One region of the Modestobacter sp. SSW1-42 genome, then DNA from elsewhere that is predicted to be linked to it. Evidence: riboswitches for the same ligand, from Rfam matches in the RefSeq annotation. Region 1 holds a riboswitch; each other region holds the start of a gene.

What was found. A riboswitch is a leader RNA that binds a small molecule or an ion and turns the genes downstream of it on or off. The one in region 1 is predicted to bind cyclic di-AMP.
Region 2: linked by a shared signal. The riboswitch ahead of ACGBYP_RS09380 (C40 family peptidase) and the one ahead of ACGBYP_RS21155 (C40 family peptidase) in region 1 are both predicted to bind cyclic di-AMP.
Region 3: linked by a shared signal. The riboswitch ahead of ACGBYP_RS14220 (transglycosylase family protein) and the one ahead of ACGBYP_RS21155 (C40 family peptidase) in region 1 are both predicted to bind cyclic di-AMP.

The regions. Positions count from the first base shown of each region.
Region 1 is NZ_JBISCA010000007.1:69,582-74,556, reverse strand. It holds gene ACGBYP_RS21160 (DUF305 domain-containing protein) at 1-463, opposite strand, end outside; gene ACGBYP_RS21155 (C40 family peptidase) at 1,206-2,252, opposite strand; cyclic di-AMP (ydaO/yuaA leader) riboswitch at 2,264-2,415, opposite strand; gene ACGBYP_RS21150 (BlaI/MecI/CopY family transcriptional regulator) at 2,688-3,050, shown strand; gene ACGBYP_RS21145 (M56 family metallopeptidase) at 3,047-3,988, shown strand; gene ACGBYP_RS21140 (peptidoglycan DD-metalloendopeptidase family protein) at 4,266-4,975, shown strand, end outside.
Region 2 is NZ_JBISCA010000002.1:836,637-841,611, reverse strand. It holds gene ACGBYP_RS09405 (YrdB family protein) at 1-117, shown strand, start outside; gene ACGBYP_RS09400 (PPK2 family polyphosphate kinase) at 127-981, shown strand; gene ACGBYP_RS09395 (YhjD/YihY/BrkB family envelope integrity protein) at 971-1,807, opposite strand; gene ACGBYP_RS09390 (GNAT family N-acetyltransferase) at 1,855-2,313, opposite strand; gene ACGBYP_RS09385 (hypothetical protein) at 2,322-2,861, opposite strand; cyclic di-AMP (ydaO/yuaA leader) riboswitch at 3,014-3,184, shown strand; gene ACGBYP_RS09380 (C40 family peptidase) at 3,201-4,430, shown strand; gene ACGBYP_RS09375 (DUF3817 domain-containing protein) at 4,566-4,913, shown strand; gene ACGBYP_RS09370 (serine hydrolase domain-containing protein) at 4,923-4,975, shown strand, end outside.
Region 3 is NZ_JBISCA010000003.1:816,921-821,895, reverse strand. It holds gene ACGBYP_RS14230 (dihydrofolate reductase family protein) at 1-530, opposite strand, end outside; gene treZ (malto-oligosyltrehalose trehalohydrolase) at 534-2,288, opposite strand; gene ACGBYP_RS14220 (transglycosylase family protein) at 2,470-3,186, opposite strand; cyclic di-AMP (ydaO/yuaA leader) riboswitch at 3,190-3,351, opposite strand; gene treY (malto-oligosyltrehalose synthase) at 3,734-4,975, opposite strand, start outside.

The DNA.
Region 1 (4,975 bases):
TCTTCAGGAACATCCGGTCGAACTCGGTCCCGGAGGCGGCCTCCAGGCCGGACATGTCCATGTCCATGCCGCCCATGGCGCCGTGGTCCATGCCGCCCATGCCGCCGGACTCAGGCTGCCCCCATGCCTGCAGCCAGCCGGTCATGGTCTCGATCTCCGGCTCCTGGGCGGCTTCGATCCGGCTGGCCAGATCCAGGACGCGGGGGTCCTGCGCGCGGCCCTCGGCCAGCTGGGCCATCTCCAGGGCACCCTCGTGGTGCGGGAGCATCCCCTGGACGAAGGCCACGTCGGCGTCGTTGAACTCAGCCGACGCACTCGCCGATGCACTGCCTGCGGCGGAGCTGGCGGAGCTGCCACCAGCTGCGGTGCTGTCATCGGAGCCATTGGAGCAGCCGGCGAGGACGACGACGCCGGCGATGAGGCCAGCAGTGAGGCGGGCGCGGCGAAGGGTGGTGCGGGTCATTGCTTCTCCTGTGGGTGGGATCTGGTGGTGGACGACTGACCCGGTGGTCGCGGGAGCGGCCGGGTCGGTGGTTCGGCCTAAATCCGGAGGAGACAGAGGGAGGCGAGGTCGGGTGGTCTAGGGAGCTGGATCGCGGCCCACCAGGATCGGGCGCGGGCCAGCAAGACTTCCCGGCTGCCGATCGGTGTTGCTCTCTTGAGCAGGAGTGCCGCCGCCAGCACGGCCAGGCCGGCCAGTCCGGCTAGTAGTACCGCCAGGCACACCGCGAGGGCGTGCGCCCAGCCATGTCCTGATTCGGGACTGGACGAGCCTGTCGCGCCGGTGGCTGCCGCCGCCGGCGCGCCGTGGGCTGGACCGGCGGACGCGACCGCGGCGGTGTGGCCTGGGACCGCGGCATTGGTTGCCATGGACACCGCTGGCGCCATGGACACCCCTGACGCCACGAGGGCCGCGGAGTCCGCGGAGGACATGGCGCCGTGGTCGGCGGGGTGGGTGCCGCCGGGGTCGGCGCTGATGCATTGCAGCCCGTGCATGGCGAAGACCGCCGCGAGGGTCAGCAACACCAGCAGTCGAGCTGCCCGCATCGTCCCCACTCGTCCCAGCACATCCCACAGGTTACTACCTCAGGTAGTACTGGGCTCCTGCTCGAAGGGCTGCTCGAGTACTTGCGGCATTGCGACATTGCGGCATGGCGGCATGGCGGCATTGCGGCAAGGCGGTAATAAGGTCGGTGAGGTGCTGGTCAGGGCAGGATGCGGCGCGCCCCGGCATAACCGGACATATCCACACTGCCGACGTTGACCGGCTCGCCGAACGTCCGGGCGTGGACCATTTTGCCGCCACCGATGTAGATGCCGATGTGGCTGACCGGGCTGAAAAAGTAGACGAGGTCACCGGGCTGCAGCTCGGCCCGGGACACCGGGCGCCCCAAGGCGGCCTGGGCCTTGCTGGAGTGCGGCAGGGAGATCCCGGCCGCGGCGAAGGCGTACTGGGTCAACCCCGAGCAGTCGAAGGCGTCCGGCCCCCCGGCGGCCCAAACGTAGGGGTCCCCGACCTGGGCCATGGCGGTGTCGATGATGACCTGGGCGGCGTCGCTGCCGGCCTGCACCGAGCCAGCGGCCGGTGCTTGCAGAGCCGGCCCGCCGTGGGCGGCGTTGGCCTGCTCCTGCTCGGCGGCGGTGAGGGCGGCGTACTGGGCCTTGTAATCAGCGATCTCGGTCTGCAGCTGCTCCTGCTGCCCTTGGACGGCCGCCAGCTGCTGCTCTGCCGCGGCGGTGGCCTGCGCGGCGGCGGCACCGGCGCGCTCGGCGGACGCGCGTGACTCGGCGACCTGGGCCAAGACGTCGTTGTGGTAGCCGGCGACGGAGTCGAGGGTGGCGACCCGCTCGAGGAACTCATCGGCGGACCCGCTGGTCATGAAGGCCTGCAGCGGGCCCAACCCGTCCCCGGTGAACGCGGTGTGCGCGACGGCGGCGATCTGGTCCTGCAGGGCGGCCAGCTGCGCGTCGGCGGCCGCCCGTGCGGCGGCGGCGTCAGCGGCGGCGGCCTGCTGCTGAGCGAGGGTCTCCCGGGCGTCGTTGTACTCCTCGGTGAGCACCTCCAGCTGGTGGCCGCTGTCGGCGGCCAGCTGGGCCGCCTGCTCCCCGGTCGCGGCCTCACCCGGGGCGGCGCTGGCCCCGGCGGGGGTCAGGGCCACGCCTGTGGCGGTGAGCACCGTGAGGAGCGCGAGCGCGGTGGCCGGGCGCGCTCCGGCAGCCCGGCGGAACCGGTAGGGGTGCGTGGTCGCCACGGGGGCGCCCTCCTGTCTTCCGTGGCCGCATACCGAGTTAGCTGACGGGTTCGGGCGGGAAGTCGCCCGTCGTGCCACCCGGCGTGGGCGGGCACGATTGACCCCAGGACTGCGGTGGGTCCCCGGTCCTCAACGGTGGGCTGAGGTTCGGCGGCGCCGGACCGAGGTCCCCTCGTGGGTGACGACAACTCGTCCCGGCGCCGCTGAAGATAGGGCGGTGATCACCGGACCATCCCGCTGTCCTATGCGTGTCGGATAGTTGATGCTGGTGGGGCAGATGAGGTGGTCCTCGAAGCCTCTGGTGCTTCTGGTCGTGGGGTGCTGAGCGGGTGCAGCTCATACGATGACGACTCATCCAGATGAACCCGCAGGCCACACTGTGGCCTCGCGCAGCGCTGCCGGACCGTGTTGACCCAGGAGAAGTGAGGAGCGGCCATGCCTCACTTGGGCAAGCTCGAGGCCGCCGTGATGGACGTCTTGTGGTCCACCGACGCCCCGCTGACCGTGCGCGAGGTGCTGGCGAAGATGCCGCCGCAACGCAGTCTGGCCTACACCACCGTGATGACCGTGCTGGGGAACCTGCTGCGCAAGGGCTTGGTGGAGCGGGAGCCGGTGGGTCGGGCGTTCAGCTACCGCCCGACCGTGACGCGCCAGGGTGCGGCGGCGGCCTCGCTGCGGGAGATCCTGGACGCTTCAGACGATCCCCGGTCGGTGCTGCTGCACTTCGCCGAGACGGCCTCCGATGAGGAGTCCTTGGTGTTGCGTGAGGCGCTCGAGCGGCGGGCAGCGACCTCATGATCGGCATGCTCGCTGTTCTGGCCGCCGGAACCGCTCTGGGTCTCTACGGGCACCGGTCGCTGCTGTGGCTGGCTGAGCGGCGGGTGGATCCCACGATCCTGCTGGTGGGCTGGTCGCTGTTGTCTGTCGGGCTGGTCGCCTCGACCCTGGCCATGATCGGCCTGCTCGCCCTGCCGATGGACCAGCACGAGGCCAGTGGGCTCATCCAACTGGTGGGGGGCTGCTGGACCGCGGTCACCACGGGCACCGTGCCTGCCTGGCAGCAGACGGTCGCCGGCATCAGCCTGATCATGGCCGCGACCATCGTGGTGCGCCTGGGCAGAGCGGTGCTGAAGCGCGTGCGGTCGGTCCGGCGGCACGCCCCGCATGTACAGCAGCTGCGACTGCTGGCCTCGAGCTCCTCGGCCGGTGAGCCGCTGTGGGTCGCTGACCACCGGGCGATGGCCATGTCCATCAGCGGTCGTCCCGGGGTGATCATCGCCTCGGATGGGCTGCGGGCGCAGTTGCCACCGGAGGCAGTCGCAGCGACGCTGGAGCATGAGCGTGCACACCTACGGGGCCACCACCACGCTTTGGTGACGATCGCTGAGACACTGGCCGCCGCCCTCCCCTGGTGCCCCCTGCTGCGCGCAGCGCCGGCCGCCATTCGGGACCTGGTGGAGCTCGCCGCCGATGCCCACGCAGCGCGGCGGTGCGGGCCCGAGGCCGTTCAGGTCGCGCTGCGCCGGATGACCGGACAGCCGGTCCTCCCCTTCGGGCTGGCCATGGCCTCCCGCCTGACCGAGCTGCGCATCAGCCGGCTGGAAACCACCGACCCGTGGCGCATGAGCCATCTTCTCCGCTGGCCGGGGACCTTGGCGATGGCGACCGGGGCGCTGCTTCTTCCCGCGGCGACCACGTGGCTGGGCTTCAACATCGTGCTGTGCGCGGTCACCTGATCCACTCACTTCCCGCGAGCCCTTCTCTGAACAGCGGCCTCTCCCCCTCAAGACGAACACCCTTACTGCCGTTGCAACTACGACCAGTAGTAGCAATGGGATGTGAGGACGACAGCCGATGTGCACCGGACACCTTCGCCGCGGTGGGTTCAGCAACCTCCCTCGCCAGAGGGCTGCTGACCGGCCGCAACAGCGGTCCGAGCGGAGCGTCGTCTCACCGGCAGGAGTGCGCCCCGGTCGCGGCCGCGCCCTGCAGCGGCCGGTCAGGCTGTGGACGGTGGGGCTCGTTCTGGCCGTGGCCGCGGTCTCCTTCGGTCCCCTGGCCGCCTCGGCTCAGGCCGCACCGAGCAACCCCAGCGACGCGGACCTGAGCGCAGCTCAGTCCAGTCAGGAGCAGGCCGCCGCCGAGGTGGGCCGCCTGGCCGGGCTGCTGTCCGGCGCGGAGAGCGACCTCGAGCGGGTGATGGTCCAGGCCGAGGCGGTCAGCGAGGCCGACCGCATCGCCCAGGGAGAGCTGGAGGCCGCTGAAGAGCAGGCGGTGGTGACCGCGGCCGAGCTGCGGGCCGCGCAGCAGGCGGTGACCCTGGCCCGGGCCGACGTGGCCACCGTGGGGCGGGAGCGGTACATGTCCAGCGGGGACCTCAGCGGCATCGCCGCGCTGCTCAGCGCCACCGGGCCGGACCAGCTGCTGGAGGGAGCCGCCACGCTGCGTCTGCTGGCCGATCAGCGCACCGCCACGCTGGAGAGCCTGCGGATCGCCGAGACCGCCCACGTCGACGCCGACACCCGGGCACGGGCGGCGGTCGCCGATCGAGCCCAGGCCGCCGAGCAGGCTTCGGCTGCCAAGGCGGCGGCCGATGAGCAGGTCGCGGTCTTCCAGGCCGCCGCCGACGCCCTCGCCGCTCAGCGCGCCACCATCGAGACGCAGCTGCAGGAAGCTCAGGTCCGTCTCCTGTCTTTGCAGGGGCAGCGCAACGCCTACCAGGC
Region 2 (4,975 bases), on a different contig from region 1:
CTCGGCCTGCAGGGCGCTCCGGGCTGGGCAGGCCTGCTCGGCGGCGTGGTGGTGCTCAACCTGGTCGCCGCCGCCCTGCTCCCGTCCGTGCACGCTCCGCCGGAGCGGCGTCCCTAGGCTCCGTGCATGGCCCCCTCCCTGCGCGAGACGCTGCGTGCCCCCGCTGCCCCGGTCCGGCTGCGCGGGGTCGACCCGCGCTCGACCCCGCTGGTCCCCGGGGACAAGGAGCACACCCGCGAGGTGGCCGCGGCCGAGGGCCGCCGGCTGGCCGAGCTGCAGGAGCGGCTCTACGCCGAGGGGGTCACCGGCGGGCGGCGGCGGGTGCTGCTCGTGCTCCAGGGCATGGACACCAGCGGCAAGGGCGGTGTCGTCCGGCACGTCGTCGGCGCCGTGCAGCCGCAGGGCGTGTCGGTCACCGGCTTCGGCCGGCCGACTCCCGAGGAGCTGCGGCACGGGTTCCTGTGGCGGGTGCGGCGCGCCGTCCCCGGGCCCGGCAAGCTCGGCGTGTTCGACCGCTCGCACTACGAGGACGTGCTGGCCGGCCGGGTGCGGGAGCTGGCGCCGATGCCGGTCATCGAGCGCCGGTACCGCGAGATCGTGCGGTTCGAGCAGCAGCTGGCCGACGACGGCGTGACCCTGGTGAAGGTGCTGCTGCACATCTCGGCGTGGGAGCAGAAGCAGCGGCTGCTCGCCCGGCTCGACGACTCGGCCAAGCGCTGGAAGTTCGACCCCTCCGACCTCGACGACCGCGCCCTGTGGCCGGACTACCAGCGCGCGTACGAGACGGCGCTGGAGCGCACCGGCACCGACACCGCGCCCTGGTACGTCGTCCCGGCCGACCGCAAGTGGTACCGCAACTGGGCGGTGGGCCGGCTGCTGCTGGAGACGCTCACCGAGCTCGACCCGCGGCTGCCCGAGCCCACCTACGACGTCGCCGAGCAGCGCGACCGGCTGATCGAGGAGCACCCGGTCAGCGACTGAGCGCGGGCGCCCCCCGGCGCAGCCGCTCGTCGACCGCCTCGGTGAACAGCCACCCGGCGATCAGCACGAACTGCAGCATGAACAGCCAGAAGCCGACGGCGACCACCCCGCCGACGACGGTGAGCCCGCCGAAGGGGGCGCCGAGGTCCAGCGGCAGGGCCAGGAACAGCACGAACCCCTGCAGGAACCCTGAGAGCGAGCCCGCGGTGAACAGCGCGCCGACCACCACCGCCCGCCACCGCAGCCGGCCGGCCGCGACGACCCGGAACACCCAGATCAGCGGCAGGGTGAGGGCGAACAGCACGGAGTAGTAGCCGGCCGCGAAGCCACCCAGCCCGGCCGCGAAGCCGGGGGTCTCGGCCAACCGGGCCAGCAGCCGCCCCACCAGCAGCAACGGGTAGAGCAGCAGCGGCGCCAGCACCAGCAGCGGCAGCGACGCCAGCCGGCCGCGCCAGGCGGTGAACCGGTCGTGCGCCGGGCTGAAGCGGAGCAGCGCCCGGCGCACCCCCTCGCCGTAGAGCGAGATCGGCAGCAGGGTCAGCAGCGCCCCGACCACGCTGAGCCCGGTGCCCGCCTCGGCCAGCCGGGCGACCGCGGCGGGGGCGCCCAGCTCGGCCGGCAGCACCGACGCCAGCCGCCCGGTGAGGGTGCGCACCTGGTCGGCACCGGCCACCCAGCTGGTCAGGCCCAGGGACAGCACCAGCGCCGGGACGACGGCGATCCCGGCGTAGAAGGTGAGCCCGGCGGCGATCAGCGCGGTGTCGCGGCCGCGCAGCCGGTCGCGCATGGTGGCCAGCAGGCCGCGTGCCTCTCTCGCCACCTGCACGCGCCCATGTGACCAGGTCCGGCCCGGTCGCGCCCGGGCGGGGTCGGTCAGGTCAGCGACCGGGCGAAGAAGAGCGATCCCGCGGCGTCCTCGCCGAGGTAGTGGCCGAAGGCGCCGACCGGGGTGTAGCCGGCCGCCGTGTACAGCCCGATGGCCTCCGGCTGCCGGGGCCCGGTCTCCAGGCGCAGCGTGGTCCAGCCGCGGGCCAGCGCCTCGGCCTCCAGCCCGGCCAGGACCAGCCGGGACACCCCGCGCCCCCGGGCCGCCGGGACGACGTACATCCGCTTGACCTCGGCGGCGCCGGGCTCCAGCGCCCGCAGCGCCCCGCAGCCCAGCGGCGTCCCGTCGTCGTCGCGGGCGACGAGGACGACGGCGACGTCGTCGGCCGAGGGCGGGACGCCGGGCTCGCCCTTGCCGTCGTAGCGGGCCCGCCGCTCGTCCTGCTGGGCGGTGGTCAGCTGCTGCACGACCGGGTCGTCCCAGGCGGCGGGGGAGAGGCTCGGCACGTCCCCGATCATGGCGGTCCGGGCTGCACCTGCTGCAGCAGCCCCCAGACGAACTGCGCCCGCGCTCCGGGCAGGTGCACCTCCCAGCGGGTGGGCACGCGGGGGTCGACGACCTGCGCGCCGGGCAGTCCGGCCACGTCACCGACCACGTGCGCCCACACCCGCAGGTCCCCGGGCGCCGCGGGCGGCACCGGGGAGCCGGGTGCGCGCACCAGTTGCCCGTCCAGGACCGGGCCGCCGCGGACGGTGACCACCTCCCAGCGCAGGTGCGGCCACAGCGGCAGCGGCCACCGGCGGACGTCGAGGACCGCGTCGCCGGAGCGGCGCTCCTCACACTCCTCGGGCGGACCGAGGACGGCGGCGTACCGCGACACGCCGTGCGGCCCGTTCGCCGAGTGCTGCAGCGACTGCCAGCGGCGGTGCGCCTCGCGGGCCTCGGCACGGTCCGCGGACAGCCGCGGCAGGGCGTCGATGACCAGGTCAGGCCGCAGATCTGCCATCCGGCGGAGCAGCACGAGACAGAACTCCCGCCGTCCCAGGCCGCGCATCCGGCGAGCCTGTCACGCTTGGTGAGCGTGTCCTGGCACACGCCAGGAGTTTCTGCACAAATTGCGCCCGACCGTTTGTCATCTCCCGGTCACACGCTTACGGTGGGCGACGGTCCGGACGGGCACCTCAGCCCCCTCCCGGGGAGCGACCGCCTGGACCGCCGCCGAACCACAGCGGCCCGTGCAGCACGGCGGGCCAGTGGACCGGGGACCCACCGCAGCACTGGGGTGAAGCTCCTCGCGACCCGTACGGGCCGCGTGGTGCCGGGCGTCTTCCCGCCCGAACCCGTCAGCTAACTCGGTAGGCGGCGAGTGGAAGAAAGGAAACACCCGCCTCACATGGCGAGTTCGCTCAACTCTGCGCGCCGTCGGTCCACGACCGCCGTCCTGATCTCGCTGGCCGCCGCCGGCGTCGTCTCCCTCACCTCCCTTCCCGCGTCGGCCGCTCCCGAAACGCCGGCGAACTCGCAGGAGGCCGCGGCCCTCATCGCCGCCCGTGGCAACGACCTCGAGGTCGTCACCGAGCAGTTCCACGCCGCCACCGACGCACTGACGGCGCAGCAGCAGGCCGCCGCACAGGCAGCCGCCGCCGTCGTCGACGCCGACGCAGCCGTGGGCACCGCGCGCGAGAAGGTCACCGAGGTGGCCCGCAGCGCCTACACCGGTGACCGGCTGGACACCCTGCAGGCCATGCTGACCAGCACCTCCGCCGACGAGATGATCGACCGCGTCGGCACGCTGGACACCATCGCCGACCACAACAACGAGGTCCTGGGGGCAGCCGAGCAGGCGACCCAGACGGCCGCCCAGGCCAAGGCCACCGCCGACCAGGCCGCCGCCGCCGCCCAGGCGCAGGTCGAGCAGGTCGCCCGCCAGCAGGCCGACCTCGAGGCGCAGATCGCCGCCTACCAGGCCGACTTCGAGCGGCTGACCGCCGAGGAGCAGGAGCGGGCCCGCCGGCTCGCCGAGGAGCAGGCCGCAGCAGCCGCCGCGGCCGCCCGCGCGCAGCAGGCCGCCGCCGAGGCCGCTGCCGCCGAGCAGGCCGCCGCAGCCAGCTCCAGCGCCTCGAGCGCACCGGCCGAGCGCCGGACCCCGGCTGCCTCCCGTGCCACCCGGTCCGCCACCGAGCCGGCCCCGGCCCCGGTGCCGGCCGCTGCCTCCGCCCCTGCCGCGGCGCCCGCCCCGGTCGCGGCTGCGGCGCCCGCCGGCGGCGGCAGTGGTTCCGGCCAGGCTGCCGTCGCCACCGCGATGGCCCAGCGCGGCAAGCCCTACGTGTGGGGCGGGAACGGTCCCGGCTCCTTCGACTGCTCCGGCCTGGTGAAGTACGCCTACGCCGCCGCCGGGGTCAGCCTCCCGCGCAGCAGCAGCCAGCAGGCGACGGTCGGCCGCGCGGTCTCCCGCGGCGACCTGCAGCCCGGCGACCTGATCGCCTTCGGCAGCCCCGTCTACCACATCGGCATCTACATCGGGAACGGGCAGATGGTGCACGCCCCGACGAGCGGTGACGTGGTGAAGGTCGCCCCCATCGACGCGGTGGGCGCCATCACCGCCATGCGCCGCGTCGGCTGACGCAGATCGCACGACCCCGGTGCCCCGGCCGCCACACGGCGTCCGGGGCACCGGTGCGTCCGGGGTGGGCCGGTCCGGGCACACAGGGAGCCCGGGCAGGATGAGCGCCACCGACCGCACGACCCGAGGAGCTCCGTGCCCGCCGTACTGACCGATCCGCGCACCGTCGCCCGCGCCTTCCGCGTCGTCGCGGTCGCCGAGGCCGTGACCTGGGTGCTCCTGCTGGCCGGGATGTTCGTCAAGTGGGTGCTCCGGACCTCCGAGGTGGGCGTCCAGCTGGCCGGCCCGGTGCACGGCGCGGTCTTCGTGGTCTACGTCGCGGTCACCCTGCTGGCCTGGCGGGTGCTGCGCTGGTCGCCGGGCACGGCGTTCCTGGCGCTGCTGGCCTCGATCCCGCCGCTGTGCACGGTCTGGTTCGAGCGGTGGGCGCAGCGCACCGGCCGGCTGCCCGTGGGGGAGACCGCACCCACCCCGGCTGGCTAGCCTCCGGGCATGGTCGAACCGGTGCTCCCGTCCACCGCCCGTGCCCTGCTGGCCCGCACCGC
Region 3 (4,975 bases), on a different contig from region 1:
AGCAGCTGCTCGTGGCCGCGGTCGGCCAGGGCGTCGAGCGCGGACGGCAGGTCGACGTCGTCGTCGCCGCAGACCAGGACCACGACGCCGGCGGCGGCCAGGGCCGCGAGCCGGTCGGGGTCGGCGGCCGCGCAGGTCACCAGCAGGGTCGGGGTGACCGCGTCGGTGACGAGCTGGTCGTCCGGTGCCAGGGACGCGCGCCGGGACACGATCGCGACCGGCGCCACCGGGGGCCGCCCGAGCGCGGCGCGCAGCCGGCCGACCGCGGAGTCCGGCAGCACCGGCCGGTAGCCCTCGGCGGCCGCGGTGCCCGCGCCGACCAGCACGGCGTCGGTCAGCGCGCGGAGCGTCCGGAACACCCGGCGGTCACCGGGGGAGCCTAGCCCGCCGCTGCGCCCGTCGACGCGGACGGCGCCGTCGAGCGCGGCGACGAAGTTCACCCGCAGGTGCCGGCCCGCCACGAGCCGGTACGCCCCGGCCAGCTCGGCCTCGGTGCCGAGCGGGCCGGGGTCGGGCAGCAGCCGCTGCACGGGTCAGCGGCGGGTGGACAGCACCGCGGCGCTCTCCGCCGGGAGGGTCACCACGCCGCCGTCGAGGGTGGGCATCTCGCCGCTGGCGAACAGCACCTCGTCGGCGTCGACGTCCAGGTCGATCTCGCGCGGGGAGTCGGACAGGTTGGCCACCACCCGCAGCGAGCCGCGGCGGACGACCAGCCAGCGGTCGGCGTCGTCCCAGCTGACCGCGACGGCGGTGAGGTCGGGGTCGACCAGGTCGGGGTGCGCCCGGCGCAGCGCGATCAGCGCCTTGTGCACGGCGAGCACGTGCGCGTGCGGCTCCTCGGTGAGCTCGGACCAGTCCAGCTTGGACCGGGTGAAGGTCTCCGGGTCCTGCGGGTCGGGCACGACGTCGGCGTCCCAGCCGTGCTCGGCGAACTCGCCGATCCGGCCCTCCGCGGTGGCCTTGCCCAGCTCGGGCTCGGGGTGGCTGGTGAAGAACTGCCACGGCGTCGAGGCGCCCCACTCCTCGCCCATGAACAGCATCGGGGTGAACGGGCTGGTGAGCACCAGCGTCGCGCCGACACCGAGCAGGCCGGGGGAGAGGGAGGCCGAGATCCGGTCACCGACCGCGCGGTTGCCGATCTGGTCGTGGTCCTGCAGGTAGCCCAGGAACTTCCAGCCCGGCAGCGCGTTCGTGTCGACCGGGCGGCCGTGGTGCCGCCGGCGGAAGCTGGACCAGTCGCCGGCGTGGAAGAAGGCGCCGGTGAGCACCTTCGCCAGCCCGCCGAGGCCGCCGGCGGCGAAGTCGGCGTAGTAGCCCTGCGCCTCGCCGGTCAGCTGGGTGTGCAGCGAGTGGTGGAAGTCGTCGCTCCACTGCGCGTCCAGGCCCTTGCCGCCGGCCACGCGGGGCGTGACGAGCGAGGGGTCGTTGAGGTCGCTCTCGGCGATCAGCGTCAGCGGGCGGCCCTCGGCGACGGAGAGCTTCTCGACCTCCTGGGCCATCTCCTCGAGCACGTGGGTGGCCCGCTCGTCGACCAGCGCGTGGACGGCGTCGAGCCGCAGCCCGTCGACGTGCATGTCGCGCAGCCACATCAGCGCGTTGTCGATGATGTAGCGGCGGACCTCGTCGGAGTCGGGGCCGTCCAGGTTGATCGCGTTGCCCCAGCTGTTCGCACCCGCGGCGAAGATGGGGAAGAACTCCGGCAGGTAGTTGCCCGAGGGCCCGAGGTGGTTGTAGACGACGTCCTGGATGACGCCGATGCCGCGCTGGTGGCAGGCGTCGACCAGTCGCTGGTAGCCCGCCGGGCCGCCGTAGCTCTCCTGCACCGCGTACCAGGCGACCCCGTCGTAGCCCCAGTTGTGGGTGCCGTTGAAGCCGTTGACCGGCAGCAGCTCGACGAAGTCGACACCCAGGTCGACCAGGTGGTCGAGGTTGCGGACGGCGGCGTCGAACGTCCCCTCGCGGGTGAAGGTGCCCACGTGCAGCTCGTAGACGACGCCGCCGGCGAGCGGGCGGCCGGTCCAGGCGCGGTCGCCCCAGCTGTAGGACGACGGGTCGTACCGGCGGGACAGGCCGTGGACGCCGTCGGGCTGGCGGCGGGACCGGGGGTCGGGGCGCGCCGGCTCGGTGTCGTCGAGCAGGAAGCCGTAGTCGGACTCGGGCTCGGCCGGCGCGGTCACCCGCCACCAGCCGGCGTCGTCCCGCTCCATGTCGTGCACCTGCCCGTCGAGCTGGAGGCGCACCCGCTGGGGCAGCGGGGCCCAGACGGAGAACTCGACGGGCTGGGGCATGGAGGACCTCCGGAGCGGTGGTGCGGGGGAGTGGGAGAGCGGCTGGATCATGCCCGCCCACACGCGGTCGAACCGTCGCCCTCGTCACCGGGTGCCCGGGACGGCGAACGGCCGGGCACCCCCACGCTGGGGTGCCCGGCCGTTCGTGCCGTGCGGGTCCGGGGCAGGCCCGGCAGGTGGGTCAGACGGCGAGCAGCTGACCGACGTGGATCATGTTCGGGTTGCTGACGATGCCGCGGTTCTTCGCGTACAGCGACTGCCAGGAGGTGCCGTTGGCGGCCGCGATCTTGCCGAGGGTGTCGCCCGGCTTGACCGTGTAGTTGCCAGCGGCCGGCGCCTGGCGGGTGGAACGGGTGGCGGCGGCGTTCTTGCGCTCCGCGGACGCCTTGGGGGCGGCCTTCGGGGTCGCGGCCTGGGCCTTGGGGGCAGCCTGCGCCTTGGGGGCGGCCTGGGCCTTCGGGGCGGCCTTGGGCGCCTCGGCCTTGGGGGCGGGGGCGGCCTTCTGCTCGGCCACGGCGGTGGTGCCGCCGGTCAGGCGCTTGCCGCAGGTCGGCCATGCGCCGACGCCCTGGCCGACGAGGACCTTCTCGGCCACGGCGATCTGCTCGGCGGCGGAGGCCTGGTCGGCGCGCGGCGCGTAGGCAGTGCCGCCGTAGCCGGCCCAGGTGCTCTGGGAGAACTGCAGGCCGCCGTAGTAGCCGTTGCCGCTGTTGATGCTCCAGTTGCCGCCCGACTCGCACTGGGCGACGCCGCTCCAGTCGTGCTCGGCGGCGGATGCCGTCGCGGTGCCGATGCCGACCGAGGCACCGAGACCGAGAGCGGCGGCCCCGACGGTGACCACGCCGCCGCGCAGGGCACGACGGACGAGGGCCGGACGGGACTGAGAGTGCTTGGACATGCGTGTTCCTCCGATCACCGCCTGCGAGGTGAGCTGTCGGGTTCGGGCGATCGGTGCCCGGCCGCAGATCTGCGGCTTCACCCCGTAGACGCGCGGCGCTGGGTGGGCGGCGCGTCGGATGTGGGTCCCCCGCCCCCGTCCGGAAGGGTCTGGTTGAGGTCACCGGCGGACGGGGCTGAGCGGTCCGGTGCCGCGCTCGGCCAGGAAGGCCCGAACGCGAGGACGACGGTAGGTGGACAACTGCCAACTGGCGAGCGGCGTGTCGCAGATCGACGGCGCGTCGCGCCGAGAATGTGGCGACATGCGCAGTATCGCGTGCGCTCCGAGACCGTTCCGTTACAGACGGTCGACAAATCGACTCCTCGACATGTGGCGGGGACCGGGCTCCGCCAAGGGCCCGGGCACCATCTGTTGCGGGTGTCCGCGTCAGCGCGCACGACCGGTGGTGCCGCGAACGGGTGGGTGCCCCCGACGCGCACCGGCCCCCTCGACGTGTCGTCGAGGGGGCCGGTGATGCCCTGTGGCCGGGAGGCCGCGGGACCTCGCGTCAGTCGCGGACGAGCAGCGCCACCGGCAGCGCGGAGAGCAGCTCGCCGAGCGGGATGCCCGAGGCGTCGGAGACGACCCGGGTGCCGGTGAGCAGGTCCCGCCACGCCCCGGTGGACAGCGCGAGCGTCGTGTCGCCCCAGCCGGTGGTCGCCAGCCGGGCCGGCAGCCGGGTGGCCACGGTCACGACGTCACCGCGGTCGAACGCGACCACGTGGTCGGCGGCCGCGCCGGTGGCCGTCAGCGGGGTGTACCCGGCGAAGGCCTCCGGGTGGTCGCGGCGGTGCCGCAACGCGCGGGAGACCACCAGCAGCTTCGCGGCACCGGTCTCGTCGACCTCCGGCACCCACCCGCCGTCGAGCCGCGCGAGCAGGTCGCGCCGCAGGTCGTAGTCGACCGGACGGCGGTTGTCCGGGTCGACCAGCGAGAAGTCCCACAGCTCGGTGCCCTGGTAGACGTCGGGCACCCCGGCGATGGTCAGCTGCAGGAGCTTCTGCGCGAGCGAGTTGCTGTACCCCAGCGGGGCGATCCGCTGCACGAACGCGGTGATCTCGGCGTTCGTGGTGGCGTCGTCGAAGGCGGCGTCGACCAGGGCGTGCAGCTGGTCCTCGAACTCCTGCACCGGGTTGGTCCAGGTGGTGGAGGTGCCGGCCTCGCGGGCGGCCTTCTCCACGTAGGCGTGCGCCCGCTCGCGGGACAGCGGCCACGCGCCCACCAGGTTCTGCCACACCAGGTGCGCGAGGGAGGCGTCGGCCAGCGGGTGCCGGGCGATGAGGCCCCGGACCAGCGCGGCCCACTCGTCCGGGAGCTCGGCCAGCACCGCCAGCCGGCTGCGGACGTCCTCGCTGCGCTTCGTGTCGTGCGTCGACAGCGTCGTCATGGACGCCGGACGGCGCTCCGCGCGGCGCTGCTGCGCCTCGTGGAACGCAGCGACCGTCGTCCCGAACTGCGCCGGGTCGCCGCCGACCTCGTTGAGCGCGACGAACCGCGCCCACCGGTAGTAGGCGCTGTCCTCGACGCCCTTGGCCATGACCGGGCCCGAGGTCTGCTCGAACCGGGTGGCCAGCTCGGTGCCGGCGCTGCCCAGCAGGGGGTGCAGGGCGTCGACGGCGGCGGCCAGCTCCGGTCGCCGCTCCTTGACCGCGGCCACCGTCTCGTCGAGGTGGGCGCGGCCGTCGGGCAGGTAGCTGCGGTAGACCGGGAAGCTCGCCAGCAGCTCGGCCAGGCCCTCGGTCACCTGGTC